DNA from 3 places in the Halomonas salsilacus genome. Region 1 is predicted to be linked to each of the others. Evidence: predicted binding sites of a transcription regulator. Region 1 holds the regulator's gene; each other region holds the start of a gene.
The links. The regulator sigma-54, encoded in region 1, starts transcription at its own class of promoters, with help from an activator protein. The targets are predictions, from matches to a motif close to TGGCACNNNNNTTGCTNT.

Region 1 (9,897 bases):
CCATGCCGGTGGAGGGGATCGAGGCCGTCGCCGACTGGCAGGCCGAGGGCAGCGTCGAGGGACGGCTTGCCCTGGGGCTGCCCCTGGGCAAGCCCGGTGGGCTGGACCTGGCCATCGATACCGAGGCCGCCTTGCCGAGGCTCGAGTACCTTCCGTTGGGGTTGGTGTTTCGCGACCTCGCCGGACCGCTGGCCTGGCGTCAGCGCGGCGAGGAGGGTGGCCTCGAGGGGCGCATCGAGGGGCAGCTGCTGGGCGGCCCGGTGCGCGCCGACATCGACACCCTGGAGGGAAGCCTGGGCCTCTCCGGCAGCGCCGAGGCCGCGGCCCTGGCGCGCTGGGCGGAGCTCCCGGCGCTGGCCGAGCCGCTCACCGGGCGATTCCCCTGGCAGGGTCGGCTGAGCATCGGCGAGGCGACGACGCGCCTGCGGCTCGACAGCACCCTGGAGGGGCTGGCCATCGACCTGCCGGCACCGCTCGGCAAGAGCGCCGGCGAGCGCCGTCGGCTGCGGTTCGACATGGACCTCACCGAGGGACGCCTGGAGGGCAGCCTGGGCGATGCGCTGACGCTGCGCTGGCGCGCACAGCCCGGCGACGGACCGGGCCAGGGCCAGGTCTGGCTGGGGCGCCCACCCACCGCCGGCTGGCCCCAGGGCGAGGGGTGGTGGGTCGATGCCTATCAGCCCCGCCTGGACCCGGCGGCCTGGGCCGAGGCGCTGGGAGGTCTCGAGGGCCTGGAGGGCGGTGACGGTGCGGGGGTGCTGCGCGAGCTTCACCTGGTCACCGACTGCCTGGTCAGCGATGACCACTGCATCGGGTCGCTCTCCGCCGAGGGCCGCCCCCAGGCGGGGGGCGGCTGGCGGGTGGCGCTGGACGGGAGCCTGCTGGCCGGACAGCTCGACTACCGGCCCAACCTTACCCAGCCCCTGGACATCAGCCTGATGCGCCTCTCCCTGGACGGCCTGATGCCACCGCCCGGGGCCGTGGGGTCGCTGTTCGACGAGATCGCCACCCCGCCCGAGCCGGCCCCGCTGCCCGGCTGGGTGGGGGGGCTGCCCGATGGCCGCCTGCGTATCGCCGACATCGAGCGTAGCGGCCAGCGCCTGGGACCCTTCACCGTTCGCTGGCAGGCAACGCCAGAGCGCCTCACCCTCGCCCCCCTGGGCCTGACTCTGGGCCAGATCAGCGCCCGAGGCGAGCTGGTCTGGGAGGCCGCCGGAGACGCCGACACCCTGTCACGGGCGCGGCTTGACCTGGACGGCCGCGACCTGGGCACGGCCATGGAGACCCTGGGCCAGACCGCGGTGATCCGCAGTGCCGAGACCCGGGTGACCAGCCAGCTGGCCTGGCCGGGGGCGCCCTGGCAGTTTGCCCTGGAGCGCTCCCGGGGTAGCGTGGAGGCACAGTTGCGCAACGGGCGCTTCGTCAACGTCGCCTCGACCCCCGCCCGGCTGGTGGGGTTGCTTAACGTCGACAACCTGGTGCGCCGCCTGCGTCTGGACTTCTCCGACGTCACCGGCCAGGGCACCGCCTTCGATCATGTCAGCGGAGCGGCGACCCTGTATGGTGGCATACTGGAAACCCGGGGGCCGGTGGTGGTCGAGGGCCCGGCGACCCGCTTCACCCTGGACGGCCGCGTCGACCTGGCGCGGCGGGAACTGGACCAGCGGCTGGAGGTCACGGTACCCATAAGCCGCAATCTACCCCTGGCGGCGGTGATCGCCGGCGCGCCGGTGGTGGGCGGGGCCCTGTTCATCGCCGACCGCCTGTTCGGCGACGCCATCGACCGCGTGACCCGAATTCATTATCGCGTGCGAGGTCCCTGGACCGCGCCGCAGATCTCAGTGGAAAGTGCCGAATGACTGCATCCCGACCTAGCCTGCTCGACGAAGCCGAAAGCATCCTGCTCACCCCCGGGGGGCTGACCCTCGACGACCTGGACCTCGGCCTGGGCCACGCCCTGGGCCCCGGCATCGACTACGCCGACCTCTACTTCCAACGCAGCTGGCACGAGGGCTGGGTGCTCGAGGACGGCGAGGTGAAGGAGGCCAGCTACAACATCGACGGCGGGGTGGGCGTGCGCTCCCTTGCCGGCGAAAAGACCGGCTTCGCCTACTCCAACCAGATCACCGCCGATGCCATGGCCGAGACCGGCCGCACCGCCTCCGGCATCGTGCGCAGCGGGGCGAGCCTGGCGGTGGCGCCGCGGGTGATGGTGCAGGGCGAGGCCCACTACGGCGGGGTCGACCCGCTCACCGGACTCAGCGCAGAGGAGAAGATCGCCCTGCTCAAGGAAGCCGACCGGGTGGCCCGGGCCGCCGACCCGACGGTGAGCCAGGTCAGCGCGTCCCTCACCGGCGTGCACGAGGTGGTGCTGGTGCGCGCCAGCGACGGCACCCTGGCGGCGGACATCCGCCCGCTGGTGCGCTTCAACGTCAGCGTGATCGTGGTGAAGAACGGCCGCCGCGAGCGCGGCAGCGCTGGGGGCGGCGGCCGCTACCCCATGGCGCGGCTGCGCGACGAGGGGGTGGCCGAGCGCTTCGCGAGGGAGGCGGTGCGCCAGGCGCTGGTCAACTTGGAAGCCATCGATGCCCCGGCCGGCCAGCTGCCGGTGGTGCTGGCACCGGGTTGGCCCGGCATCCTGCTCCACGAGGCGGTGGGTCATGGCCTGGAGGGTGACTTCAACCGCAAGGGCAGCTCCGCCTTCGCCGGCCGCATGGGCCAGCGAGTCGCCGCGAAGGGCGTCACCGTGGTGGACGACGCTACCCTGGTCGACCGGCGGGGCTCCATGACAATCGACGACGAGGGCACCCCGGGGCAGTACACGCCGCTGATCGAGGACGGCATCCTCACCGGCTACATGCAGGACAAGCTCAACGCCCGGCTGATGGGCATGACCCCCACCGGCAACGCCCGGCGAGAGTCCTTCGCCCACCTGCCGATGCCGCGCATGACCAACACCGTCATGCTGGCCGGCCAGGATGATCCCGCGGATATCCTCAGGAGCGTCAAGCGCGGCCTCTATGCGGTGAGCTTCGGCGGCGGCCAGGTGGACATCACCTCGGGCAAGTTCGTCTTCTCGGCCAGTGAAGCCTACCTGGTGGAGGACGGCAGGATCACCGCCCCGGTAAAGGGCGCGACCCTGATTGGCAACGGCCCCGAGGCCATGGGCCGAGTCTCCATGATCGGTCACGACATGGAACTGGACACCGGCATCGGCGTCTGCGGCAAGGAGGGCCAGGGCGTGCCGGTGGGCGTGGGCCAGCCCACCCTCAAGCTCGATGAGCTGACGGTGGGTGGCACGGCTTCCTGAGTCACATCCTCGCGGTATCGCGGATCAGCTTGAACAGCTTGCGGGCGCTGGCAGGGGGTTTGTCCCTCTCGCGTTCGCGCTGGGCGTTGCGGATCAGCTGGCGCAGCGCCTGGCGATCGACATCGGGGTAGTCGGCGATGAAGGCCTCCACGGCCTCGTCACCCTCGTCGAGCAGGCGGTTCCGCCAGGACTCCAGGCGATGGAAGGCGTGGTCCCGGCGCAGCCGTTCGTGCTCGAGCTCGTCGTAGACGGCCTTGATCGCCTCGAGATCCTCGCGGCGCATGACCTTGCCCACGTACTGCATGTGGCGCCGGCGCCCCTCGTGGGAACGCACCCGGGCGGTCTCCTCCACCGCGGCCAGCATGTCGTCGGAGAGGGGAAAGCGGGCGCGCTCGGCGGGGGTCATGGCGATGATCGCCTCGCCCAGCGCCTGCAGGGCGTGCATCTCCCGCTTGAGCTGGGACTTGCTGGGGCGTTCGTCGTCGTCGGGCTGCTGCTGGATGAGCTGGTCGAGCAGCTCGAGGGGGGAATCCTGGGACATGCCGCATCCATGGTAGAGGCTTGAGAATTCACACAGTATACCAGCCCGCGGCGGCGGGCTTGAGCGCAACATTACGAAGAGCCGGCCCGGCGGGCCGGCAGACGAGGAGAGACCCATGACACAGGCATTCGATGCCGCCGCGCAGCAGACCCTGCTGGAGTCACGCGCCCAGATGGCCATGGAACTGGCCCGTCGGCTCGGCGCCGACGCCTGCGAGGTGGGCGCCAGCGTCGACCAGGGCGTTGGCGTGAGCGTGCGCGAGGGCGAGGTGGAGACGGTGGAGCTCTCACGGGACCAGGGCATCGCCGTGACGGTCTACGTGGGCAGGCGCAAGGGCAGCGCCTCTTCCACCGACGCCGGGGAGGCATCGATCCGGGCGGTGGTGGAGAAGGCCATCGCCATCGCTCGCCACACCGGCGAGGACCCCGCCTCGGGCCTGGCCGACGCCGACCTGATGGCCACAGAGCTGCCCGACCTCGATGTCCACCACCCCTGGGACCTGACCACCGATCAGGCCATCGAGCTGGCGCTGGCCTGCGAGTCCGCCGGTCGCCGTCGCCCGGGCATCATGAGCTCCGATGGCGCCTCTCTCTCCAGCGGCGAGGGCGTGCGCGTCTATGCCAACAGCCACGGCTTCCTTGGCAGCCAACGCGGCAGCCGCCACTCGCTCTCCTGCATGCTGATCGCCGAGGACGACACTGGCATGCAACGCGACTACGACTACACCAGCGCGCGCCACCCCCGCGACCTGCTGGCGCCCGAGCGAGTGGGCGAGAGCGCCGCCGAGCGCACCCTGCGCCGCCTGGGCGCCGGTCGCCCGGCGACGGGGCGGATGCCGGTGCTGTTCGACCCGACCCTGGCCTCGGGCCTGGTAGGCTCGCTGATGGGGGCCATCGCAGGCGGTGCCCTCTATCGCCAGTCCTCCTTCCTCTGCGACCGGCTCGGTGAGTCGCTGTTTCCCGAGTGGTTCAGCCTCCAGGAGCGGCCCATGGAGGTGGGCGCCATGGCCAGCTCGCCCTTCGACGGGGACGGCGTGCAGACCCGCGACAACGTCTTCATCGAGAACGGCCGCCTGGCCAGCTACATGCTCTCTGCCTACAGCGCCCGGCGCCTGGGCATGCAGAGCACCGCCAACGCCGGCGGCGCCCGCAACCTGAGGCTTACCGCCCCGCTGGCCACCTGCGATGAGCTGCTCGCGCGCATGGGGCGCGGTGTGCTGGTCACTGAGCTGATGGGGCAGGGGGTCAACGCCGTGACCGGGGATTATTCTCGCGGGGCGGCGGGCTTCTGGGTGGAGGACGGCAGGATCCAGCATCCGGTGGAGGAGTTCACCATCGCCGGCAACCTGGAGGCGATGTTCAAGGGGCTTTCCGGCGTGGGCAGCGATACCGACACCCGCGGCAGCATCCATACCGGCAGCTGGCTGATCGACGAGATGACGGTGGCCGGCAGCAGCTGAGCCTCGCTCTCACTCATCCTCGTGGAAGCGGGCCTCGAAGAGCGCCTGGACGGCATCGAGCGCCGCGTCGGCGTCCTCGCCCTCGGCGCTGACGGTGAGCTCGGTGCCGCAGGGGGCAGCCAGCATCAGCAGCGACATGATGTTGGCCGCGTCGCCCTCCAGGGAGCCGTTGACCACGCTGATGCGGGCCTCGAAGGGCTGGCAGCACTGCACCAGCTTGGTGGCGGCGCGGGCGTGCAGGCCGCGCCGATTGGTCAGGGTCAGCTTGCGTTGCGCCACGCTCAACGTCCTTGATGAGGTGTGACGGCAGCCGCCGGATCCGGCGGCGAGGGCAGGGAGTCGTGGATGCCCAGTTCGCGGTGGCGAAGCCGGACCAGGGGGTGGTTGCTGGCCAGGCTGGCGGCCAAGCGCTCCGCCAGGTAGACCGAGCGGTGCTGGCCGCCGGTGCAACCGATGGCCACCGTCAGGTAGCTACGGTGGCTGGCCAGGTAGGCGGGCAGCCAGCGCTCCACCCAGGCATGGATGTCGCGGCGCATCTCGTCGACCAGCGGATAGCTCTCCAGGAAGGCGATGACCTCCGGGTCGCGGCCCGTGCTGGCGCGCAGCTGCGGATCCCAGTAGGGATTGGGCAGGCAGCGGGCGTCGAACACCAGGTCGGCGTCCAGCGGGACCCCGCGCTTGAAGCCGAAGGACTCGAAGGTCAGGGTGAGCTGGTCGGGCCGGTGGCGGGCCACCTGGTCGGCGATACGGCCACGCAGCTCGTGGACCGAGAGCCGCGAGGTGTCGATGACCAGATCCGCCAGGTCGCGAATCTCCGCGAGCGCAAGCTCCTCCGAGTCGATCGCCTCGGCCAGGGTCATCTGGCTGTCCCGGGTCAGCGGATGTCGGCGGCGGGTTTCCGAGTAGCGTTCCAGCAGGATGCGGGCATCGGTGGTCAGGTAGATCACCTGGCAGTCGATGCCGCGGGCGCGCACCTCCTCGAGCAGGCTGGGGAAGCGCTGCAGGGCCTGGGGCAGGTTGCGGGCATCGATGCTGACGGCAATGGAGGAGCGCGGCGATTCCGGACCCTTGAGCTCGTCGACCAGCGAGCCGAGCAGCATGGCCGGCAGGTTGTCGATGGCGTAGTAGCCGAGGTCTTCCAGGGCCTGCAGCGCGATCGACTTGCCCGAGCCGGAACGACCGCTGATGATCACGAGCTGCATGGGGGTCTCCTGGTCGTCAATCTGGCCGGGCGGCCCGCGGGGGGATCTACCCCTGTCGTCGGATCGCCTCGATGAGTCGTTCGTGGAGCTCGCGCTGGCTTTCGCTCTTGCGCAGCCCGCTGCGGGTCTCGGCGTTGTTCATGACGCCGGCCACCTGGGCGAGCAGGGTCAGGTGAGCGTCGTCGGCCTCCTCGGGCACCAGCAGCACGAACACCAGGTCGACTGGCTCGCCGTCGATGGCGTCGAAGTCCACCGGTTCGGCCAGCTTCAGGAAGCCGGCGATAGGGGTCTTGCAGTGAGGGCTGCGGGCGTGGGGGATGGCCACCCCGTGGCCGATGCCGGTACTGCCGAGTCGCTCGCGCCCGATCAGCCGGCTGAACACCTCCTGGCTGTCGAGGCTGGGCGTATTCTGGGCGATGAAGGTGCTGAAGAACTCCAGCACCCGTTTCTTGCTGCCACCGGGAACACCAAACAAGGTGCGTTCCGGGGGCAGGATGGTTTCCAGTGACATGACAGGCTCAGCGAGCGCCGGCGCCCTGGGCGCGGGCCTGGGCCTTTTCCTTGTGCTTGACCAGCTGGCGGTCGAGCTTGTCGGCCAGGGCGTCGATGGCGGCATACATGTCGCCATCCTGGGCCTCGGCGTGCAGGTCGGCACCGGCGGCGTGCAGGGTGCAGGCGGCGTGTTGACGCTCCTTCTCCACGGACAGGGTCACTTGTACGTTGGTGATGTTGTCGTAGTGGCGCTCCACGCGTGCCAGTTTTTCGTCCACATAGCCACGCAGGGCATCGGTCAGTTCCACATGATGGCCGGTGATGTTGACTTGCATGACACGCTCCTTGCTCGTTGGTGATGGATCGATTGTAACCCTTTTTCCTGCCTTGCATACCCCTCGCCCCGCCGCCGCGTCGGCGGGGCTGATGCAGGTCATCGAAGCCGCTTGTGCGCCCTGGCGGAGGGGATGCCCATGGCTTCGCGGCCGGCTATCGAAAGCGCCACCGTGCGCCTGGGCTACCTCAGCCGCTTGCGTTCGCTGGAGGAGGGGATGCCCATGGCTTCGCGGTACTTCGCCACGGTTCGCCTGGCCACCTGGATGCCGGCCTCGTCGAGCAGGGTCACCAGCTTGCTGTCGGAGAGCGGCTTGCGCGGGGATTCCTCCTGGATCAGCTTGCGCAGGCGCGCGCGGATGGCAGTGCTGGAGTGGGCGTCGCCCTCGCCGTTGCCACCCACCTGGCTGGAGAAGAAAAACTTCAGCTCGAACACGCCCCGGGGCGTGTGGATGTATTTCTGGGTGGTGACACGGGAGATTGTCGATTCGTGCATCTCCACGACCTTTGCGATGTCGGCCAGGATCAACGGCCTCATCGCCTCCTCGCCGCGTTCCAGGAAGTCGAGCTGGCGGACCATGATCTCGCGCCCGACGCGCAGCAGGGTATCGTTGCGGCTGGAGAGGCTCTTTATCAGCCAGCGCGCCTCCAGCAGGTGGTCCTTGAGAAACTGGTTGTCCTGGCTCTTGTCGGCGCGGCGGATCAGCGAGGCATAGTCGGGCTGGATGCGCAGCCGCGGCAGGGCCTCCTGGTTGAGCTCCACGTGCCACCCGCGGCTGTCGTGGCGTGCCACCAGGTCGGGAATTACATAGTCATTCTCGACGCTTGAATAGGCGCTTCCGGGGCGCGGGTCCAGGGAGCGTACCAGGGCGATGGCCGTGTCCAGGGCGTCGTCGTCCAGGCCCAGGCGGCGCTTGAGCAGACGTCGATCGTCGCCGGCCAGGGCCTCGAGGAACTGGCGAACCAGTCGCCGCGCCTGGGGCAGCAGCGGGGTGTCGTCGGGCCGGGCGGCGAGCTGCAGCATCAGGCACTCGCGCAGGTCCCGGGCGAAGACGCCGGTGGGTTCGAACTGCTGCAGGCGCAGCAGCACCTGTTCGATCTCGGCGCTGCGCAGCCCCTCGAGCCCCTGGGTCCTGAGGCCGTCGCGGATCTCGTCCAGGGGCTGGGCCAGGTAGCCGGCGGCGTCCACGGCGTCGATCAGGCTCTCGGCGACCTGACGCTCGCGTGGGGCCAGGTCGGTCATCGCCAGCTGCCAGGTCAGGTGCCCCTGCAGGCTCTGGGGGGCCGCCTCGCGCTCGAAGTCCAGACCCTCGCTGCTGCCGGTGGGGGCGGCCAGGTCCTGGTAGGTATCCGACCAGTCGCTGTCGGTGACGAGCTCCTCGGGGATCTCGTTGGCCCAGTCGTCCTCCGGGGTCTCGCTCACCGTCTGCTCGCCGAACTCCTCCTCGAGCTCCAGCATGGGGTTGGACTCCAGCGCCTGCTGGATCTCCTGGCGCAGGTCGAGTGTGGAGAGCTGCAGCAGGGCGATGGCCTGCTGGAGTTGGGGGGTCATGGTCAGCTGGGTGCCGACGCGCAGCTGCAGGGAGGCTTTCATGGCCATCGTGATGGTCTGCCCTCGTGTGCCGGGAAGTGGCCGGAAGCCTCACCCTAGCCCGGGTGCCGCGGGCTTGCAAGTGCTTGATTTGCAAATTATGTGCCAGCCGCAATTGGCATGCCGTCATAAAATTACGACTGGCATTTCATAGGATTGTGATCGTAAGGTCCGCAGGAAAGATGCCGGTGGACAAGAGGCACGTGGTCAGAGGCGGAAATCTTGCCCCAGGTAGACATCGCGCACCCGCTGGTTGGCCAGTATCGCCTCGGCGTTCCCCTCGGCGATGATCTGGCCGTCGCCGACGATGTAGGCGGTGTCGCAGATGTCGAGGGTCTCGCGGACGTTGTGATCGGTGATCAGCACGCCGATGCCACGGGCCTTGAGCTGGCGGATGACGCCCTTGATCTCGCCCACCGAGATGGGGTCGACCCCGGCGAAGGGCTCGTCGAGCAGGATGAAGGCGGGTTCCGTTGCCAGGGCCCGGGCAATCTCCACCCGCCGTCGCTCGCCGCCGGAGAGGCTCATGCCGAGGTTGTCGCGGATGTGGGTCACATGGAACTCTTCGAGCAGCTGCTCGAGACGCGCCCGGCGCCCCTCCCGGTCGAGGTCCTTTCGGGTTTCGAGGATCGCCATGATGTTGTCGGCCACGGAGAGCTTGCGAAAGATCGACGCCTCCTGGGGCAGGTAGCCGATGCCGGCCCGGGCGCGTTCGTGCATGGCGGCCCGCGACAGGTCCAGGTCGTCGATGGCGACCTCGCCGGCGTCGGCGCGCACCAGCCCCACGATCATGTAGAAGGAGGTGGTCTTGCCGGCGCCGTTGGGGCCCAGCAGGCCGACGATACTGCCCTGACGGATGGCCAGGTTGATGTCCTTGACCACACGGCGGCGCTTGTAGCTCTTGGCCAGGTGGCGGGCATGGAGGGTCTTCATGGGCGGCCTTACTGCTCGGGCTGGAGGGTCATGCGG
Region 2 (9,897 bases), on a different contig from region 1:
AGGCATCGGGCTTGAGCGGGCCGTAGTGATCGAAGCGGCTGGTGAGGATGCCGGTGCCGGAGGTCAGGGTCAGGAACTGGCCGCGAAAGCCGATCAGGCCGCGTGCCGGGATGATGAAGTCCAGGCGCACGCGACCCTTGCCGTCGGGGTTCATGTTGGAGAGCTCGCCCTTGCGGTAGCCAAGCTCCTCCATGATGGCGCCCTGGTGCTGCTCCTCGCAGTCGATGATCACTTCCTCGTACGGCTCCTGCTTCTCGCCGTCGATCTCGCGGATGATCACCTCGGGGCGGCCCACGGCCAGTTCGAAGCCTTCGCGACGCATGGTCTCGATCAGCACCGAGAGATGCAGCTCGCCGCGCCCGGAGACCTTGAACTTCTCGGGGGTCTCGCCCGGTTCGACACGCAGCGCCACGTTGTGGATCAGTTCCTGCTCCAGGCGATCCTTGATGTTGCGGCTGGTGACGAACTTGCCGTCCTTGCCCGCGAACGGAGAATCATTGACCTGGAAGGACATGGAGACAGTGGGTTCATCCACCGACAGCGGCGGCAGCGCCTCGACGGCGGCCGGGTCGCACAGGGTGTCGGAGATGGAGAGCGGATCGACGCCCGTGATGCAGACGATGTCGCCGGCGGTGGCCTCGTCGGTCTGCACGCGCTCCAGGCCCAGGTGGGTCATCACCTGGCCGACCTTGCCCTTGCGGGTGGCGCCGTCGGTGCCGATCACGGTGATCTGCTGGTTGGGCTTCACCGAGCCGCGCTTGATGCGGCCCAGGCCGATGACGCCCACGTAGCTGTTGTAGTCCAGCGCGGAGATCTGCATCTGGAAGGGGCCGTTGGCCTCGACCTCGGGCGGCTCGACGATATCGACGATGGCCTGGAACATGGGGGTCATGTCCTCGGCCATCTCCTCGGGGTCCATGCCGGCAATGCCGTTGAGGGCCGAGCAGTAGATGATCGGGAAGTCGAGCTGATCATCGCTGGCGCCGAGGTTGTCGAACAGGTCGAAGATCTGGTCGATGACCCAGTCCGGGCGCGCGCCGGGGCGGTCGATCTTGTTGACCACCACGATCGGCTTGAGACCCTGGGAGAAGGCCTTCTGGGTGACGAAGCGGGTCTGGGGCATGGGGCCGTCGACCGCATCCACCAGCAGCAGCACGCAGTCCACCATCGACATGACCCGCTCGACCTCGCCGCCGAAGTCGGCGTGCCCGGGGGTGTCCACGATGTTGATGCGGTAGTCCTGGCCCTCGGGAGACACCCAGCGGATCGCCGTGTTCTTGGCCAGGATGGTGATGCCGCGTTCCTTCTCCTGGTCACTGGAGTCCATGACGCGCTCCTGCCCCTCGGCCTTGCGGTCCAGCGTGCCGGACTGGCTGAGGAGCTTGTCGACCAGGGTGGTCTTGCCGTGGTCGACGTGGGCGATGATGGCGATGTTGCGCAGGTTACTGACGTCGGTATGGCTAGCGGTCGTGCTCATGAGGTGTGTCTCACTGATAGGTACGCACCTATGTACACGTTGTAATACGTACCCTAGGCGCGGGGCAGGGAATGTAGGGCGCGCATTGTACAGGCTCCCCCGGTTCGGTAATAGCGGATTCGCGCTATCGATGGGCTGTCAACGCGCGACGGGCGCCCCTGGGGCGCCCGTCGCGTGTCACCGGGCCCGGATGCCGGGCCGGAAGAACGGCTTACTCCTGGCCGGGCAGGCCGCCAAGCTCCTCGATCAGCGCCTTGTAGCCCTCGATCTGGTCGCTGAGCAACTGGGTCACTTCGTCCTCGGGCATCCAGGTCACCGGCATCAGGATGCGCTCCTCGGTGATCTCGATGAAGCGCGGGTCTTCGGTGGCCGCCTTGAGGGCCTCGGCCAGGCGCTCCACGTGGGCGTCCGGGGTGTTGTGCGGCACCATCCCGACGCGGATCTCGGCGGCGTTGATGTCATAGCCGGCCTCCGGCAGGGTCGGGGCGTCGGGGAAGGCCACCAGGTGATCCTCGGCCAGGCTCAGCAGCACCGGCATTTCGCCGGTCTCGGTATAGCCGGAGTGGGTGCCGCCGCTGTAGGCGAAGTCGACGTCGCCGGAGAGGATCAGCGGCGCCATGCCGGCGCCGCCGGAGGTGGGTACGATGCGCAGGTCGAGACCCTCCTGCTGGGCGATGTACTCGATGATCATGCGATCCAGCGCGGTCTGGGTGGCGTAGCTGGTGCCGGGGTTCTCCCGGGCATAGGCCACCAGCTCCTCCCAGCTGTCGCCAAACGGGCGATTCTCGCCGGTGACGATGGCCGATTGGCCCAGGGTCACGCCGGCCACGAAGCGGAAATCTTCCAGATCGTAGGTGGTCTCGGCGGAGAGCGGGCCGAAGGTGATGGTCATCGAGGTGCCGAACACGAAGGTGTAGCCCTCGTCGCGGCTGTTGGCCAGGCGGGCCAGGGCCACACCACCGCCGGCGCCGGGCTGGTTGACCACGTTGACCGGCTGGCCGAGCTCCTCGGTCATGATGTCCGCCAGCACGCGGGCCTGGATGTCGGTGCTGCCGCCGGCGCCCCAGCCGACCACCATGGTCACCGGCTTGCTCGGGAATTCATTGGCCTGGGCCATGCCGACCGAGGCGAAGGCCACGGCGGAGGCGAGGAGGGCGGTACCCAGCAGTTGGGTTTTCATGGTTGATACCTCTTGGGTTGCGTTCTTGGGTTGCATTGTGATGTCGGCCTTCACACGGCCGGCCATCGATCAGGCGATAGGGGCCTTGAGCCGCTTGCGAAGCCACTGGCGATAGGCGCTCCAGGTGAGATGGAGCACCAGCAGCACGGTGAAGATGACGAAGGTCAGGGCGATGGGGCGGTCGAGGAGGATGGCGATGTCGCCGCCGGAGAGGATCACCGACTGGCGAAGGTTCATCTCCAGCATCGGGGTGACGATGAAGGCCACCAGGAAGGTCACGAAAGAGTAGTCGAACTTCTTCAGGAAGTAGCCGAAGATCGCGAACACGAACACCGTGATCAGCCCGAAGGTGCCGTAGCCCTGGACCTGGATGCCCGCCAGGCACAGGAAGATCACTACCGGAATCACGATATGCGACGGCACGCTGGTGACCTTGGCGAAGAGCCGCAGGCCGAACCAGCCCACGGCCAGCATCAACACGCTCGCCACGATCATCCCCGAGAACAGGGTGAACAGCATTTCCGGATGGTCGCGCAGCATCAGCGGCCCCACCTGGATGCCGTGGATCATGAAAGCGCCGACCAGCAGCGCCGCCGAGACACTGCCCGGGATGCCCAGGCCGAACAGCGGGATGTAGCTGGCCGGGATTACCGCGTTGTCCGAGGCCTCGGCGGCGGCAATACCCTTGGGGTTGCCCTTGCCGAAGCTGTCCGGATCCTTGTCGGTGCGCTTGGCCAGGCCATAGGCCATGAAGGCGCCCACCGAGGGGCCAAGGCCGGGCAGGGCGCCGACGAAGGCGCCTACCCCGGTGCTCTTGAAGATGGTCGGCAGGGTGCCCTTGAACTCCTGCCAGGAGAGGTCGTCATCGGCCTCCTTGCCCAGCTTGATCACGCTGCCGCCCTTGTTGCGGCGGTACTCGTCGAGCTGCACGAACATCTCGGCCAGGGCCAGGGTGCCGATCACCAGCGGCAGGATTGGCACCCCTTCCATCAGCTCCGCATAGCCGAAGGCCAACCGCATGGTGCCGGTCTCCGGGTCCAGGCCCACGGTGCCCAGGATCACCCCCATGCCGCCGGCGGCCAGGCCCTTTAGGAAGGAGCCCCCCGCCATGCCGGCGATGAAGACCAGCGCGAAGATCAGTATGGCGGCCAGCTCATAGGGACCGAACTTGAGTGCCACCGAGGCGAAGGGAATGGCCACCGCGATCAGCAGCAGGGTGGCCAGTAGGTCGCCGATCACCGAGGCCAGCAGGCCCACCTTGAGCGCCTTGCGCGGCTTGCCCGCGTTGGCCATGGGGTAGCCGTCCAGGCAGGTCGCCGCCGAGGAGGGCTCGCCGGGAGTGTTGAGCAGGATCGCCGAGACCGCGCTGCCCGCGGCGGTGCCCTTGGAGAGTCCGATCAGGAAGGCGATTGCCGCATAGGCCGACATGTAGAAGGTCAGCGGGATGGCGATGGCGATGGCCACCGCGCGGTTCAGGCCCGGGATGACCCCGACGATATAACCCAGTAGCACCCCGCCGAGGATGACGACGATGGATTCGTAGTGAAAGGCGGCCGCGAAGGAGTTGAAGATGGCATCGACGCCCATGTCATACCACTCCTATGCGCATCAGGTGGACGGTCAGCCCATACAGAGCAGCGGTGGGGATGGTCGCGGTCAGCAGCAGCACGTGCCAGCGCCGTTCGCCGAGGATCAGCAGCAGCCCGGCGATCAGTGCCGGGGCCACCCAAGTCAGCGGCAGGCGATCGATGGCCACGATGAAGACCAGCACGTAGAGGAAGGGCCAGGTCTGGTGCCAGAGGCCGAGCAGATCGGGTCGGGCCGCGAAGGGCTCACGAGCGCGCCGCAGCGCGATGGCGCTGACCAGACTGAGCGCAAGGGCGCAGCCCAGCATTACCCAGGCGCCCAGCGTGGCCAGGGTGCGGGGGTGCATGCCGACGGCGAAACCGCGGCCGCCCCAGGTGGGAATGACCCAGGCCAGCAGGAGCAGCGACACGGCGGCAACCCCCAGGCCGGACCAGAAATTCTTGCGTCTCATTTCAGGGTTGGCGGTCATTTCTTGTTGCGCACGGCCGGGTTGTCAGTGAAGTCGTCAACCCTATCGAGAGCCCTCGGCGGGCTCAATTTCGGCCTGCGACGGGCAGTCAACGTATGCGGAATGGTTAATCGAATGGCGGACAGGGTGAGTGTCGGTGTCAGAGGCCACCTGGCTTCACCCGAGCGCCGCAGGCGTGCAGCCGCTCCAGTAGCTCGTCCAGGGCGGCGTCGTCCAGGGCGGCGTCGCAGCCCCCGATGCGCTCGAACCAGGTGCGAGACAGACACAGGCCTTCGCCATGGGGCAGCCGTCTGATCCAAGCCAGCAGGCGCTGCAACGAGCCGCGGTGCAGGGTAGGCATCAGGGCGGCATCGAACCTCCCCTTGGCAACCTCGGTGGCCAGTTGCTCCAGCGCCTCGGCGCTGGTGGCATTGCCGATACTGGGAAAGACCAGTACCTCGCCGCTGCTGCGGGCGATGGCGTCGTTGATGCGTTGCCCCAGGGGGGCGGGTGAGACGCCGAGCAGGCGCGCTCCGAAATGCTGGGCGATGCGAGGCAAGCGGGGGTCACCAGTATCGTCAATGATCCGCAGGGCGAAGGGGGTAGCGTCGGTACTTGCCAGCGGTGCGACCACGGCCAACTGCCGCGGCAGGCGGGAGCCGGCGCTGCGGGCGTCGATGAAAATGCAGCCGGTGAAATCGCTCATGCGAACTCCAGAATGGGGCCGCACCATGGGGGCACGGACCGGCTGCCAGGGTTCGCTGCCGGTGCCTAAAGGCGTCGTAAGCGAGTGTAGTCGTTGGTCAGTGTGCGTATCAAAGGGTTGTGGCGCGGTTTTTCTGGTTAGGCATTGGGTGGTTTTGCCCGTCGACTGCCCTTTGCCGGGTATGAGCAACGTCATGCGCGCTTTCGGAGTGCATTGGCGAGGCTTTGTGCACCCATATGGTGCATTTGCTGGGGCGATACGCTGGCGGAGCGTGCCATAAGGGCGTCGCTGATTCAGGCTGGTGCGCCGAATGCTCCCGTTTTATACAGTTAAACCAGTTGGTTGTTTGTTTTTTGCCGCATCGGGGTGCAGTGTTGGCATGGCGCGTGCAATGTATTAGGCAGCGCCGGAAAGAATACCGGCAGCCGTGGGCAGGTGGTCCGCGGCATGCTACAACGTCGCAGTACCTTGATTTCGCACTACCCCGAATTCGCACTATCCAAGGTTTCGAACCAAGCTCAACCCCGGAGGACACCATGTCTGCCAAGACTCTCGCCCTGATTGAAGAACATGACGTGAAGTGGGTCGATCTGCGCTTCACCGATACCCGTGGTAAGGAACAGCATGTCACCATTCCGGCCCGTGACGTGGACGAGGAGTTTTTCGAGAACGGCCAGATGTTCGATGGCTCTTCCATCTCCGGCTGGAAGGGCATCAACGAGTCCGACATGATCCTGCGTCCGGAAGACGGCACCGCCTTCCTCGATCCCTTCACCGAGGACTCCACCCTGGTGCTGCGCTGCGACATCATCGAGCCGGCCACCATGCAGGGCTACGAGCGTGATCCGCGCTCCATCGCCAAGCGCGCCGAGGCCTACCTGCAGTCCACCGGCCTGGGCGATACCGCCTTCTTCGGCCCGGAGCCCGAATTCTTCATCTTCGACGAGGTGCACTGGAAGTCCGATATCGAGGGCTCCATGTACAAGATCTCCTCGGAAGAGGGTGCCTGGTCCACCGACCGCGCCATCGAGGGCGGCAACCTGGCCCACCGTCCGCGCGTCAAGGGCGGCTACTTCCCGGTGCCCCCGGTGGACAGCTTCCACGACATCCGCGGCGCCATGTGCAACACCTTGGAGGCGATCGGCCAGACCGTGGAGGTGCACCACCATGAGGTGGCCAACGCTGGCCAGAATGAGATCGGGATCAAGTTCAATACCCTGGTCAAGAAGGCCGACGAGGTCCAGGAGATGAAGTACGTGATCCACAACGTGGCTCACGCCTACGGCAAGACCGCCACCTTCATGCCCAAGCCGCTGGTCGGCGACAACGGCAGCGGGATGCACGTGCACCAGTCGTTCTGGAAGGAGGGCAACAACCAGTTCGCGGGTGACGAGTACGCCGGTCTCTCCGAGATGGCGATCTACTACATCGGCGGCATCATCAAGCATGCCCGGGCCCTGAACGCCTTCGCCAACGCTTCCACCAACTCCTACAAGCGTCTGGTGCCTGGCTTCGAGGCGCCGGTGATGCTGGCCTACAGCGCCCGCAACCGCTCCGCCTCCATCCGTATCCCCTACACCGCCAGCCCCAAGGGCAAGCGCGTGGAGCTCCGCTTCCCGGACCCGACCGCCAACCCCTACCTGTGCTTCGCAGCGATGTTGATGGCCGGTATCGACGGCATCAAGAACAAGATCCACCCCGGCGACGCCATGGACAAGAACCTCTATGACTTGCCGCCGGAAGAAGGCAAGGCCGTGCCGACCGTGGCCCACAGCCTCGACCAGGCCCTGGAGGCGCTGGACCAGGACCGCGCCTTCCTGACCGAGGGTGGCGTGTTCACCGATGACATGATCGATGCCTACATCGAACTGAAGATGGAAGACGTGGAACGCATCCGCATGACCACTCACCCCATTGAATTCGACATGTACTACAGCTGCTAACGGCTAACGGCCGATGACGGCATCGGCCAGGCGCCAAGCGACCTGGCCGGGCACCGACGCTGCGGCGTTGATCGAAAAGGGGTTCCGCCATGGCGGAACCCCTTTATCTTGTTCACTATCCAAGGGAGCACCAACGACGGGAGTCGTGCGCCGCAGACGCAATGTGCGACTCCATCCACAGACCGCCGGGAAGGCGGCGCGCAGGGGGTATCCATGAACAAGGCCGTGATGGCACTGGTGGTGGGGCTGTCATTCAGCCTGGCCGCCCAGGCCCAGACGATCTATCGCACCACCGACGCCCAGGGCAACGTGGTCTTCACCGACAATCCGGACCGGGGCGGCGAGCAGGTGGAACTCGCGCCACTGACCGTGGTGCCCTCCAGCGGTGAGGTGCGCACCGGCCAGCCGGCGCCGCGCCTCGAGGGCAGCGGTGCGGCCGCCGCGACGGGCTCCCCCGGGCAGCCCTTCATGCCCTATGACGGCTTCCGCATCCTCTCGCCCGGCCATGAGCAGGCCTTCCCGGTGGGGTCGGCGGGCAACGTGTCGGTGGAGCTGGGCATCGAGCCCGACCTGCGCGAGGACCATCGGGTACGCCTGCTAGTGGATGGCCAGGTGAGCCAGACGGCGATGCATACCACGGCCTTCATGGTGGCCAACATGAATCCCGGCGAGCATGTGCTGCAGGCCGAGCTTCTCGACGGCAGCGGTGCCGTTCGCCACCGCAGCTCACCGGTGACCATCTACGTGCACCGAGCCAGGGTTAACCGCCCCGCCAATTAGCTGCCCCCGCGCTGGGCGCCCTGGCCGTGGTGTCCGGACGGAAGCCCGAGGCCCTGTCGCCCCTACCACGGGGGTGATCGGCCTCACTGGCCCGTGAAACCGGTGCCTCCACCCGTCGAGGCGCCGTCGCCGCTGCGTCGCGGAGACGAAAGGGTTCGCCGGCTGCCCGCAGAAGATCCCCCGCTGCGCCGTCGTGAGGAACGCGGCTCCGGCCGCTGAGCCTTCGTGGGGCGACGGGCGCACCAGGATTGGCCGTCGCGACGTGCAGGCTTTCTCGTTATGCCTTATTTTGGTGCGTTAGCGCTGTGACGCGACAGCGCGGGCCCTTGGTGTGGGAGCTCGCGAATCTGGCGCGCTTCTTGCATCCGCTTGGTGTCTTCCCCCAGGATCCGACATGGCCGACTCGATGTACCAACGCTTGATGGAGCACCTCTCTACCGCCGTGGTCCTGCTGGACGGCGAGCTGAGGCTGCAATGGATGAACCCTGCCGCCGAGGCGCTGCTGGCGATCAGCCTCAGCCGGGTGAAGTGTGGGGCGCTGTGCGCCCTGATGGAGAGCGATGATGGGCTCGGTGAGGTCCTGGGCAAGGCGCGGGACGAGTGCCACCCCTTCACCCAGCGCGAAGCGCGCCTGACCCTGCTGGGCGGTGAGACACTTACCGTGGACTACACGGTCACGCCGCTCTCCCGGGAGGAGTTGCTGCTGGAGATCGAGCCCCGCGACCGGTTGATGCGCATCTCCCGGGAGGAGGCGCTGATGACCCGTCAGGAGACCATCAAGGTGCTGACTCGCGGCCTGGCCCATGAGGTGAAAAATCCCCTCGGTGGCATCCGCGGGGCGGCCCAACTGCTGGAGCGCGACCTCGACGATCCGAACCTCAAGGAGTTCACACGGATCATCGTCGAGGAGGTGGACCGGCTGCGCGACCTGGTGGACTCCATGCTGGGCCCCAACCGCATGACCCGCCACGAGCCGCTCAATATCCACAAGGTGCTGGAGCGGGTGCGCTCGCTGCTGATTGTCGAGCACCCCGAGGTGCGGGTCGAACGCGACTATGACCCCAGCCTGCCCGATCTCGCCGGCGACGAGGCGCAGATGATCCAGGCGCTGCTCAACGTGGCGCGCAACGCCGTGGAGGCGATGACCGAGGCGGGCACACCCGGGCCTCGGCTGGTGCTGCGCACCCGGGCGCGGCGTCAGTTCACCCTGGGGGCGGAGCGTCACCGCCTGGTGTGCGAGGTGGCGGTTATCGACAACGGCCCGGGAGTGCCCGAGGCGCTGCGCGAGACGCTCTTCTATCCCATGGTTTCGGGTCGCGCCGAAGGCAGTGGCCTGGGGCTCTCCATCGCCCAGGCGATCCTGCACCAGCACCAGGGCCTGATCGAATGTGATTCCGTGCCCGGACAGACCGAATTCCGACTGCTGATTCCCCTGGAGAAGCGCCATGACTGACGCTGCACGCGTGGTGGTCGTCGATGACGACCGCGCCATCCGCTGGGTGCTCGAACGTGCCCTCGCCCAACCCGATCTCGACGTGGAGTGCATCGAGCGCGCCGACACGGCCCTGCAGCGCTTGCTCGACACCCCGCCCGATGTGCTGGTTACCGATATCCGCATGCCGGGAATCGATGGCCTGGACCTGATGGCCCGGGTGCGCGAGGCCCATCCCGACCTGCCGGTGATCGTGATGACCGCCCACTCCGACCTGGACAGTGCGGTGGCCTCCTACCAGGGTGGCGCCTTCGAGTACCTGCCCAAGCCCTTCGACGTGGACG
Region 3 (9,897 bases), on a different contig from region 1:
ACCAGCAGCACGGCGGCCCCGGCCAGGCTCAGTACCGCGCCGATCCCGTGACTGATGCTGTGCAGCCACTCCTCGGCGACGCTGAAGGGGGTGTCCGGTTCGCAGGATGGGCGTTTCATCGGGTCTCCTCCCTGGTCAGGGGTGGCCCCGGGCGCGGCAAGGGAGCCATCCTCAGGGCTTGCGTTCGATGTCCACGTCGCTGGCCTGGGTGAAGTCGCCCAGCGCCATCATGTGGCCGAGCTTGCCGGCCTTGGTGGAGAGGTAGTGCTCGTTGTGGGGGTTCAGGCCGGTGGTCAGCGGGACCCGCTCCACGACGCGCACGCCGGCGTTGGTCAGGGCCTCGACCTTGCGCGGGTTGTTGGTCATCAGTCTAAGCGATGCCACGCCGAGGTGCTCGAGCATCGGCACGCAGAGGTCGTAGCGGCGCAGGTCGGCGCCGAAGCCGAGCTGCTCGTTGGCCTCCACGGTGTCGGCGCCCAGGTCCTGGAGGTGGTAGGCGCGGATCTTGTTGAGCAGGCCGATGCCGCGTCCCTCCTGGCGCAGGTAGAGCAGCGCCCCGCGGCCTTCGTCGGCGATGCGCTTGAGCGCCTCCTGGAGCTGGTAGCCGCAGTCGCAGCGCATGGAGAACAGCGCGTCGCCGGTCAGGCACTCGGAGTGGACCCGTCCCAGCACCGGCTCGCCGTCTGTCAGGTCGCCCAGGGTCAGGGCGATATGATCCTTGCCGGTGGCCTCATCCTCGAAGCCATGCATGGTGAAGGTGGCCCAGGGGGTGGGCAGCCGGGAGGCGGCGATGAATCGGATCGTCACGGGGTACCTCGGTGTCAGGCCCTTCTTTATCCACGGCAGGGCGGTGCCGGCGGGTGGGGCTCCATTCTAGCAGGAAGCCGCGCCGGGCTCACGACCGCAGCCCCGTGCGCGCCAATCGGGTACAATATGGTCCACATTTCCCGTGGATGACCGCCTGCATGGAACTCAAGAATGATCGCTTTCTGCGCGCTTTGGCGCGTCAGCCTGTGGATCGCACTCCGGTGTGGATGATGCGCCAGGCCGGCCGCTACCTGCCGGAGTATCGCGCCACGCGGGCCGAGGCCGGCAACTTCATGGATCTCTGCCGCAATCAGGACCTGGCCTGCGAGGTGACCCTGCAGCCCCTCGAGCGCTATCCCCTGGACGCGGCGATCCTCTTCTCGGATATCCTCACCATCCCCGACGCCATGGGGCTGGGGCTCTATTTCGAGACCGGCGAGGGACCCAAGTTCCGCAAGCCGGTGCGCATCGCCGAGGACGTGGCGGCGCTGGCGGTGCCCGATGCCGAGCGCGATCTCGACTACGTGATGCGCGCGGTCTCCACCATCCGCCGCGAGCTGAACGGCAGGGTGCCACTGATCGGCTTCTCTGGCAGCCCCTGGACCCTGGCCACCTACATGGTGGAGGGCAGCTCCAGCAAGGACTTCCGCCACGTCAAGACCATGCTCTACGACACGCCCAGCGTGATGCATGACCTGCTCGACACCCTGGCCACGGCGGTCACCGAGTACCTCAATGCCCAGATCCGCGCCGGTGCCCAGGCCGTGCAGATCTTCGACACCTGGGGCGGCGCCCTCTCCACCCCGGCCTACCTGGAGTTCTCGCTGCGCTACATGGAGCAGATCGTCGCCGGCCTGATCCGCGAGCATGACGGCAAGCGCGTACCGGTGATCCTGTTCACCAAGAACGGCGGCCAGTGGCTCGAGGACATCGCCCTGGCGGGCTCCGACGCCGTGGGCCTCGACTGGTCCACGGAGCTCTCCGACGCCCGCGCCCGGGTCGGCCACAAGGTGGCCCTGCAGGGCAACCTGGACCCCAACGTGCTGTTCGCCCGTCCCGCAGCGATCCGTGCCGAGGTGGCGCGCATCCTCGACAGCTACGGCCAGGGTCCCGGCCACGTGTTTAACCTGGGCCACGGCATCAGCCAGTTCACCAACCCGGACCGGGTCACCGCCTTCATGGAGGCCCTGCACGAGCTGAGCCCCGCCTACCACCGCCAGATCCAGCATGGCTGAGGGGGCCAGGGTCGAATGGCTCCAGCGCCTGCATGACCGGCGCCGCCTGTGGGCGGTGCTGGCCGTGGGGGGGGCGCTGGCCATCGCCCTGGGCAGCCTGACGCCGGGGAGTCAGATGCCCTCCCACCTGCCCTGGGACAAGGCCAACCACTTTGTCGGCTATGCCGGCCTCGCCGGGCTGATCGGCCTTTCCGGGGTCCGCCTGCCCCGCACCTTCCGGATGGCCGTGCTCTTCGGCATCGCCATCGAAGTTGCCCAGATCCCGGTGCCGGGCCGCAGCGGCGGCGACGGGTGGGACATCCTCGCCAACTCACTGGGCGCCGGCTTCGCGGTGCTGCTTCTTCACCTGTTGCGTCGAGGGCCGCTGCGACGCCCCTGAGCGATCTCCCGTTACCTCCTGGCACCCCGCCACCGATTCCGGTGGCGGGGTGCTTGCCGTCAGACTGGCCGAATCGCTGAGTGCGCCGCGGGTGTGCCGAGCGCCTTTCCAGACGCGCCCACCCGGTGCAGTGGCGGACTTGCCAAGCGTTGAAAGTTGACCTTCTGCGGCAGATTCCTGAGTTGGAACGTTCCTTGCTAATGTCTCATGACATGCTGCGGCATGACGCGATACCAACAAGACTCACAATCCACGCGAGGGACGATCCCCATGCTGAACAACAACAAGCTGCTCCTGCTGGCCTCCGCCGGCGCCCTGGCCTTCACGACTTCCTCCGTCGCCCAGGCGGCCACCCTGGAGGAGACCCGCGACCGCGGCGCTGTGCAGTGCGGGGTCAGCGACGGACTGCCGGGCTTCTCGGCCCCGGACGATGAGGGCGAGTGGCGGGGCCTGGACGTCGACGTCTGCCGCGCCGTGGCGGCCGCGGTGTTCGGCGATGCGGAGGCGGTGCGCTACGTGTCGCTCAACGCCGTGGAGCGATTCACTGCGCTTCAGTCCGGCGAGGCGGACGTGCTCTCCCGCAATACCACCTGGACGACTACACGCGATACCACCCTGGGCCTCAACTTCACCGGCGTGACCTTCTACGACGGCATCGGCTTCATGATCCATCGCGAGATGGGCATCGGAAGCGCCCTGGAGCTCGACGGCGCGGCGATCTGCATCCAGTCCGGCACCACCACCGAGCTCAATGTGGCCGACTACTTCCGCGCCAACAGCATGGCGTTCGACCCCATCGTCTTCGATACGTCCGAGCAGACCGTGGGCGGCTACGAGGCCGGCCGCTGCGACGTGCTGACCTCCGATACCTCCCAGCTGGCGGCGCTGCGCATCCAGCTCGCCGAGCCGGACGCGTCCATGATCCTGCCGGAGATCATCTCCAAGGAGCCGCTGGGGCCGGTGGTGCGCCAGGGAGACGATCAGTGGTTCAACATCGTCAAGTGGTCGCTGTTCGCCATGCTCAACGCCGAGGAGATGGGCATCACCAGCGAGAACGTCGATGAGATGCTCGCGTCGGAAGATCCGGACATCGCGCGCCTGCTGGGCCAGGATGGCAACTACGGCGAGGGCATGGGCCTCGCCGCCGACTGGGCCTACCACATCATCAAGCAGGTGGGTAACTACGGCGAGAGCTACGAGCGCAACGTCGGCATGGACTCCCCCCTGGAGATCCCGCGCGGCATCAACGCCCTGTGGACCGAGGGTGGGCTCCACTACGCTCCGCCGATCCGCTGAGTGGCCTGCCCCGGCGCCGACCGGCGCCGGGGAACCGAACCAACTGCCGTCCCGGGGATCCCGGGGCGGCCGCCCTGCATGCTGCTTGACGGATCCAGGCGGAGACCCTCCCCATGCCCACAAGACCCCAGGCCCGTTCGACGGGTCCCAGGCCGCCCTTCTGGCGTGATCGCGCTAAGCGGGCGCTGATCTTCCAGCTGCTGCTGGTGGCCGCCGTGGTCGCGTTCCTGATCTTCATCATCGGCAATACCCAGGCGAACCTCGCCCAGCGGGGGATCACCACCGGCTTCGGCTTTCTCAACAACACCGCGGGCTTCGGCATCGTCCAGAGCCTGGTCGATTACTCCTCGCAGAGCACCTACGGCCGCACCTTCCTGGTGGGTCTGCTCAATACCCTGCTGGTCTCGGCCCTCGGCGTGCTGGCGGCGACGATCATCGGCTTCACCGTCGGCATCGCCCGGCTGTCGCCCAACTGGCTGATTGCCCGTCTGGCGAATATCTATATCGAGACCTTCCGCAACATTCCGCTGCTGCTGCAGATCTTCTTCTGGTACTTCGCGGTGCTGCGAACCCTGCCAAGCCCCCGGGACAGCATCTCCCTGGGCGAGGCGGTGTTCATCAACGTGCGCGGCCTCTTCCTGCCGGAGCCGCTCTTCGAGTCCGGCTTCGGCCTGATCCCGCTGGCACTGGCTGTCGCCGTGGCAGCCAGCATCGCCCTGGTGGTCTGGAACCGGCGCCGCCACGCGGCCACCGGCCGGCGCCTGCCGGTGGGCTGGCTCTCTCTGGCGTTGATCGCTGGGCTGCCGCTGGCGGTGCTTCTGGGTACCGGGGTCCCGGTGACCTGGGACGTGCCGGAGCTGCGCGGCTTCAACTTCAGCGGCGGCATCACGGTGATCCCTGAGTTCCTGGCCCTCTGGCTGGCGCTCTCCATCTACACGGCCTCGTTCATCGCCGAGATCGTGCGGTCGGGTATCCAGGCGATCCCCCATGGCCAGACCGAGGCGGCCCAGTCGCTCAGCCTGCCCCAGGGGCTGGTGCTGCGGCTGGTGGTGATTCCCCAGGCCCTGCGGGTGATCATCCCGCCGCTCACCAGCCAGTACCTCAACCTGATCAAGAACTCTTCGCTTGCCACCGCCATCGGTTATCCGGACCTGGTCTCGGTCTTCGCCGGCACCACCCTCAACCAGACGGGACAGGCCATCGAGGTGATCGCCATGACCATGGCGGTCTATCTCACCATCAGCCTGCTGGTGTCGACGTTCATGAACTGGTTCAACGCCCGCGTGGCGCTGGTCGAACGCTAGGAGAGGCGCCATGACGATTCGCGAGAAGATGATCGAGGAGCGCCCGGCACCGGGCCTTCGCATCGGCCCGCTGGCCTGGCTGCGAGCCAACCTGTTCAGCGGCCCGGTGAATACCGTGTTTACCCTGCTGGGCCTCTTTCTGCTCTACGTGCTGCTGACGCCAACGATCCAGTGGGCCTTCATCAATGCCGACTGGATCGGCACCACCCGCGACGACTGCTCCCGAGAGGGCGCCTGCTGGGTGTTCGTCAACGCCCGCCTGACCCAGTTCATCTACGGGCTCTATCCCCGCGACGAGCTGTGGCGGGTCAATCTCGTCTTCGCCGGCTTCGCGGTGCTGATCGCCTGGCTGGCGATCCCGCGGCTGCCCTTCAAGCGCTGGGTCGCCATCGCCACGCTGCTGGTCTTCCCGGTGGTCGCCTACGTGCTGCTCTACGGTGGTTACTTCGGCCTGAGGCTGGTGGAGACCCACCGCTGGGGCGGGCTGATGCTGACCCTGATCCTGGCGGTGGTGGGGATGGTGGCGGCATTGCCCATCGGCATTCTGCTGGCGCTAGGTCGCCGTTCCGAGATGCCCATCGTCAAGAGCTTTTGCGTGGTCTTCATCGAGTTCTGGCGCGGCGTGCCGCTGATCACCATCCTCTTCATGGCCTCGGTGATGCTGCCGCTGTTCCTGCCCACCGGGGTCAGCGTCGACCGCCTGGTGCGGGCACTGATCGGCATCACCCTGTTCCAGAGCGCCTACATGGCGGAGGTGATCCGCGGCGGCCTGCAGGCAATTCCCCGGGGGCAGGAGGAGGCCGCGGCGGCGCTGGGGATGGGCTATTGGCAGCGCATGGGGCTGATCGTGCTGCCCCAGGCGCTGAAGATGATGATCCCGGGCATCGTCAACACCTTCATCTCGCTGTTCAAGGACACCACCCTGGTGATGATCATCGGGCTCTTCGACCTGCTGGGCATCGTCCAGGCGGCGCTGTCGGATTCCCGCTGGCTGGGCTTCGCCCTGGAGGGCTACGTGTTCGCCGCGTTCATGTTCTGGATCTTCTGTTTCAGCATGTCGCGGTACAGCCAGTATCTGGAGCGAAAACTGAATACCGGCCACAAGAAGTAGCGACCGGCGCCACCCGAATCGAGGAATGACGACAATGAGTGACCAGGCAACCCAGTCCCAGGCCGGCGCCGAGACCCCCATGGTCGAGATGCGCGGCGTCAACAAGTGGTTCGGCGACTTCCACGTGCTGCGCGACATCGACCTCACGGTCAAGCGCGGCGAGCGCATCGTCATCTGCGGCCCCTCGGGGTCAGGCAAGTCGACGCTGATTCGCTGCATCAACCACCTGGAGGAGCACCAGCAGGGCGAGATCGTGGTGGGCGGCGTGCCGCTGACCCAGGACGTGAAGCGCATCGAGCAGATCCGCCGCAGCGTCGGCATGGTCTTCCAACACTTCAACCTCTTCCCCCACCTGACGGTGCTGGAGAACTGCTGCCTCTCGCCAATGTGGGTGCAGAAGAGGCCTCGCCGCGAGGCCGAGGCCCAGGCGATGCAGTACCTGGAGCGGGTGCAGATCGCCGAGCAGGCGCTGAAATACCCGGGTCAGCTCTCCGGCGGCCAGCAGCAGCGGGTCGCCATCGCCCGTTCGCTGTGCATGCACCCTGAGGTGATGCTCTTCGACGAGCCCACCTCGGCGCTGGACCCGGAGATGATCAAGGAGGTGCTCGACGTAATGGTCGAACTGGCCAGGGAGGGGATGACCATGCTCTGCGTGACCCACGAGATGGGTTTCGCCAAGACGGTGGCCGACCGGGTGATCTTCATGGACCAGGGCCAGATCATCGAGGAGAACGCCCCGGAGCCCTTCTTCAATGATCCCCAGTCCGAGCGGACCCAACTGTTCCTCAGCCAGATCCTCGGCCACTGAGGCGACGCGCCCGGGCTAGCGCCCGGGCTAGCGCCCGGGCTAGCGCTCGGGCTCCCGCGGCATGCCCTCGCCGAGATCCAGCGAGGGTTCGCGGGCGCGCAGCCGCTCGGCGGGCCGGCGCACCCGGGCCGTGCCGACCGTGCTGTCGTCGGTGTCCATCGCCCGGGCGTCGCTGGTCCAGGCGGCATTGGAATCATGCACCGCGGGGCGGCGTTCCCAGGAGCGGGTGATCACCGGCCCGGCGCCCCGGCTGCCGGCCAGGTGGTGGGGCAGCAGCAACAGCTCGGCCACCAGCCGCAGGGCCACCGCGGCCAGCAGCCACAGGCCGCCGCCCAGGGCCAGCGCTGGCCAGGCCTCGCCCCAGCCCTGCGGAGCGAGCCAGGGAGTCTTGGGGGCCAGCCACAGGGCGGCACCGGCCGCGAGGCCGAGCTGCAATAGCAGGTGACAGAAGAGCAGGGTGCCGCGGGACAGCGGGCGGCGGGGAAACAGGAACTGTTGCATCGGGGTCCTCCCGGAGGCACATCGTGGCGATGAGGCGAGCCGGCATCCCTGCCGGTCCAGATCGGATGCTACCCCAGATGGAGCTCGGCTGCAGCCTTGGTGGCCATCGACCCTAGCGTTACGAGTGGATCACGAGAACGTCATGAAAGCATCGTGATGCTGGCCGGGGAAAGCGGTTCGCGGTCGCGATGGGCGCTCAGCGGGCGTCCCTCCAGGGCGGTGAGCAGGATCTGCAGCGGATCGCCGTGGCTCACCAGCAGGATGGTTTCCCCCCCGGTCTCGGCTTCCAGGGCCGCGATCACGGCAAGCATTCGCTCCGCCACGCTGGTGACTCTCTCCACGCCGAAGGCCTGATGTCCGGGATCGTCGGCGTCCAGGGCCCAGATGTCAGGATAGCGGTCATCCGAGAGGCCTTCGAGGTCGCCGAAACTACGCTCTCGAAGCCCGGCATGGGGAGCAAGAAAGAGGCCGAAGTGCCGGCCGACCCACTCGGCCGTCTCGGTCGTGCGGCGGAAATCTGAGTGCAGCAGGCGATCCGGCAGCGGCCAGTGCCAATCGGCCAGCAGGCCTTCCAGTTGGGCATGGCCCCGTGGCGAGAGCCCGAAGCCGCCGATGCCCCGCTCCGGGCAGCTGATGATCAGGCCGCTGGCGTTGGCCTCGCTGTGCCCGTGGCGCATCAGCAGGTAGCGGTTACGGCGGGGTTGCCGAGCGAAGAGGGGAGAGTTCGACATGCGGTGACCTGTTCGAGGGATAACGCCGGATGCTACCCCAGATCAGGCGCCGGTGCAGTTCCTCCTGCCGAGCATGCCAGGCAGGTTGACCGGGCCCGGGTCGCTTGCCAATGTGGAGGTAGTAGTTGTTGAGTGAGACGTGCGGCCGGGACCCGTGGCCCCGGTACTGGAAGACCTGCATCTAGTAGGAGTGGCTATGACGACCTATATCGTGGTGGCAGACGCAGCACGGGCGCGGATCTTCACCCGCGACGCGCTCAATCTGGTCGAGCAGGACAGCCTGGTGCATGCGGCCAGCCGGCTGCATGAGGGCGACCTGGTGACCGACCGCGGCGCCGACGTGCATGAGTCGACCTCGAACTCGGCGCGTTCCTCCGGCGGCGAGAGTACCGCTCGTACCCATGAGGAGACCATCTTTGCCAAGGAGGTGGCCGAGCGCCTCTACCGCGCCCGGGTTGACAACAGTATGGCGAAGCTGATCCTGGTGGCGCCTCCGCGCTTCCTGGGTCAGCTGCGGGAGAAGCTCGACGGCCCAACGACCAAGCTTGTCATCCACTCCCTGGCCAAGGACCTCTCCAAGTCCAGCCTCCAGGACATCCAGGAGGCGGTCAGCGATATGCGCTGAGACCGCGCCTTAGTTCCGGCTTCCCCGCGGGCCCGGCAGAGATGCCGGGCCCGCTACCGTTGCTGCCTCGGGTGGCCCGTCACCCGGCGGCTCAGGGCACCGGGGGCAGGGCAATCTGGTCGCTGCGGGTGATGCCCTCGGTCATCTGTCGGCACAGCTTGAGGAACTCGCGCATGCCGGTGGCCAGGTACTTGTGGCGGTGCCAGATGAAGGCGAACTGGCGGCTCAGGTCGAGCTCGGGGGTGGGGATCGGCACCAGGCTGCCGCGCCGGAAGGCGTCGCGCAGCGCCAGCTTCGAGACGCAGCCGATCCCCAGGCCCGATTCCACGGCGCGCTTGATGCCCTCGGTGTGCTCCAGCTCCAGCAGCACGTTGAAGCGGCCGCGGCGATGGCGGGCCGCCTGCTCCAGGGTCAGGCGGGTGCCCGAGCCCTGCTCGCGCATGATCCAGGCCTCGCGCAGCAGCCGCTCCAGCTCCACCGGGCCGCCCCCCGCCAGGGGATGGCCCGGCGAACAGAATACCGCCAGTTCGTCCTCCACCCAGGGCTGGGTGATGACGTCCTCCGCCTCGCAGTGGCCCTCGATGAGCCCCAGGTCCAGTTCATGATGGCGCACGCCCTCGATGATGGCGCGGGTGTTGCGCACCGCCAGGCGCACCCGGCTGCCGGGGAAGCGCTGCATGAAATCGCCGATCAGAAGGGTGGCCAGGTAGTTGCCGATGGTCAGGGTGGCGCCCACGTCCAGGGTGCCGATGCCCTGGCGGCCGCGCAGCAGCCCCTCCACCTCCTCGGCGCGGTCGAGCAGGGCCACCGCCTTGGGCAGCAGCTGGAAGCCCAGGGCGTTGAGCTTCAGGCGTTTGCCGATGCGATCCAGCAGCTGGCAGTCGAACTGGCGCTCCAACTCGGCCAGGGCCGTGCTGGCCGCGGACTGGGAGAGCGACAGGACCCGGGCCGCCCGTGAGACGCTCTCGTGCTGGGCCACGGCGACGAAGACCTCCAGTTGCCGCAGGGTGAAACGCATGACGCAAGGCTCCGATGACTCATATCAAGGCGATAGATAAGTGTTATCCATACAATCCATTTAACAGATAACGCGCCTTCCC

Region 2: glnL (nitrogen regulation protein NR(II)) is a predicted target of sigma-54. The motif match lies at 8,470-8,487, and genes of this name have one in related genera.
Region 3: ACR80S_RS09360 (amino acid ABC transporter substrate-binding protein) is a predicted target of sigma-54. The motif match lies at 2,605-2,622, and genes of this name have one in related genera.

Annotation. Positions count from the first base shown of each region.
Region 1 is NZ_JBPKAQ010000004.1:151,534-161,430, forward strand. Features, by position in the region: gene ACR80S_RS07815 (YhdP family phospholipid transporter) at 1-1,859, shown strand, start outside; gene tldD (metalloprotease TldD) at 1,856-3,310, shown strand; gene yjgA (ribosome biogenesis factor YjgA) at 3,312-3,851, opposite strand; gene pmbA (metalloprotease PmbA) at 3,967-5,310, shown strand; gene ACR80S_RS07835 (HPr family phosphocarrier protein) at 5,320-5,589, opposite strand; gene rapZ (RNase adapter RapZ) at 5,592-6,512, opposite strand; gene ACR80S_RS07845 (PTS sugar transporter subunit IIA) at 6,559-7,023, opposite strand; gene hpf (ribosome hibernation-promoting factor, HPF/YfiA family) at 7,031-7,339, opposite strand; gene ACR80S_RS07855 (RNA polymerase factor sigma-54) at 7,522-8,937, opposite strand; gene lptB (LPS export ABC transporter ATP-binding protein) at 9,136-9,861, opposite strand; gene lptA (lipopolysaccharide transport periplasmic protein LptA) at 9,870-9,897, opposite strand, start outside.
Region 2 is NZ_JBPKAQ010000011.1:43,245-53,141, reverse strand. Features, by position in the region: gene typA (translational GTPase TypA) at 1-1,477, opposite strand, end outside; gene ACR80S_RS14870 (Bug family tripartite tricarboxylate transporter substrate binding protein) at 1,689-2,657, opposite strand; gene ACR80S_RS14865 (tripartite tricarboxylate transporter permease) at 2,727-4,244, opposite strand; gene ACR80S_RS14860 (hypothetical protein) at 4,246-4,695, opposite strand; gene ACR80S_RS14855 (hypothetical protein) at 4,853-5,398, opposite strand; gene glnA (glutamate--ammonia ligase) at 5,935-7,341, shown strand; gene ACR80S_RS14845 (DUF4124 domain-containing protein) at 7,555-8,121, shown strand; gene glnL (nitrogen regulation protein NR(II)) at 8,528-9,574, shown strand; gene glnG (nitrogen regulation protein NR(I)) at 9,567-9,897, shown strand, end outside.
Region 3 is NZ_JBPKAQ010000005.1:130,393-140,289, forward strand. Features, by position in the region: gene trhA (PAQR family membrane homeostasis protein TrhA) at 1-119, opposite strand, end outside; gene ribA (GTP cyclohydrolase II) at 172-807, opposite strand; gene hemE (uroporphyrinogen decarboxylase) at 966-2,042, shown strand; gene ACR80S_RS09355 (VanZ family protein) at 2,035-2,421, shown strand; gene ACR80S_RS09360 (amino acid ABC transporter substrate-binding protein) at 2,692-3,717, shown strand; gene ACR80S_RS09365 (amino acid ABC transporter permease) at 3,831-5,021, shown strand; gene ACR80S_RS09370 (amino acid ABC transporter permease) at 5,032-6,132, shown strand; gene ACR80S_RS09375 (amino acid ABC transporter ATP-binding protein) at 6,212-6,940, shown strand; gene ACR80S_RS09380 (hypothetical protein) at 6,980-7,441, opposite strand; gene ACR80S_RS09385 (histidine phosphatase family protein) at 7,582-8,172, opposite strand; gene ACR80S_RS09390 (host attachment protein) at 8,369-8,797, shown strand; gene ACR80S_RS09395 (LysR family transcriptional regulator) at 8,889-9,815, opposite strand.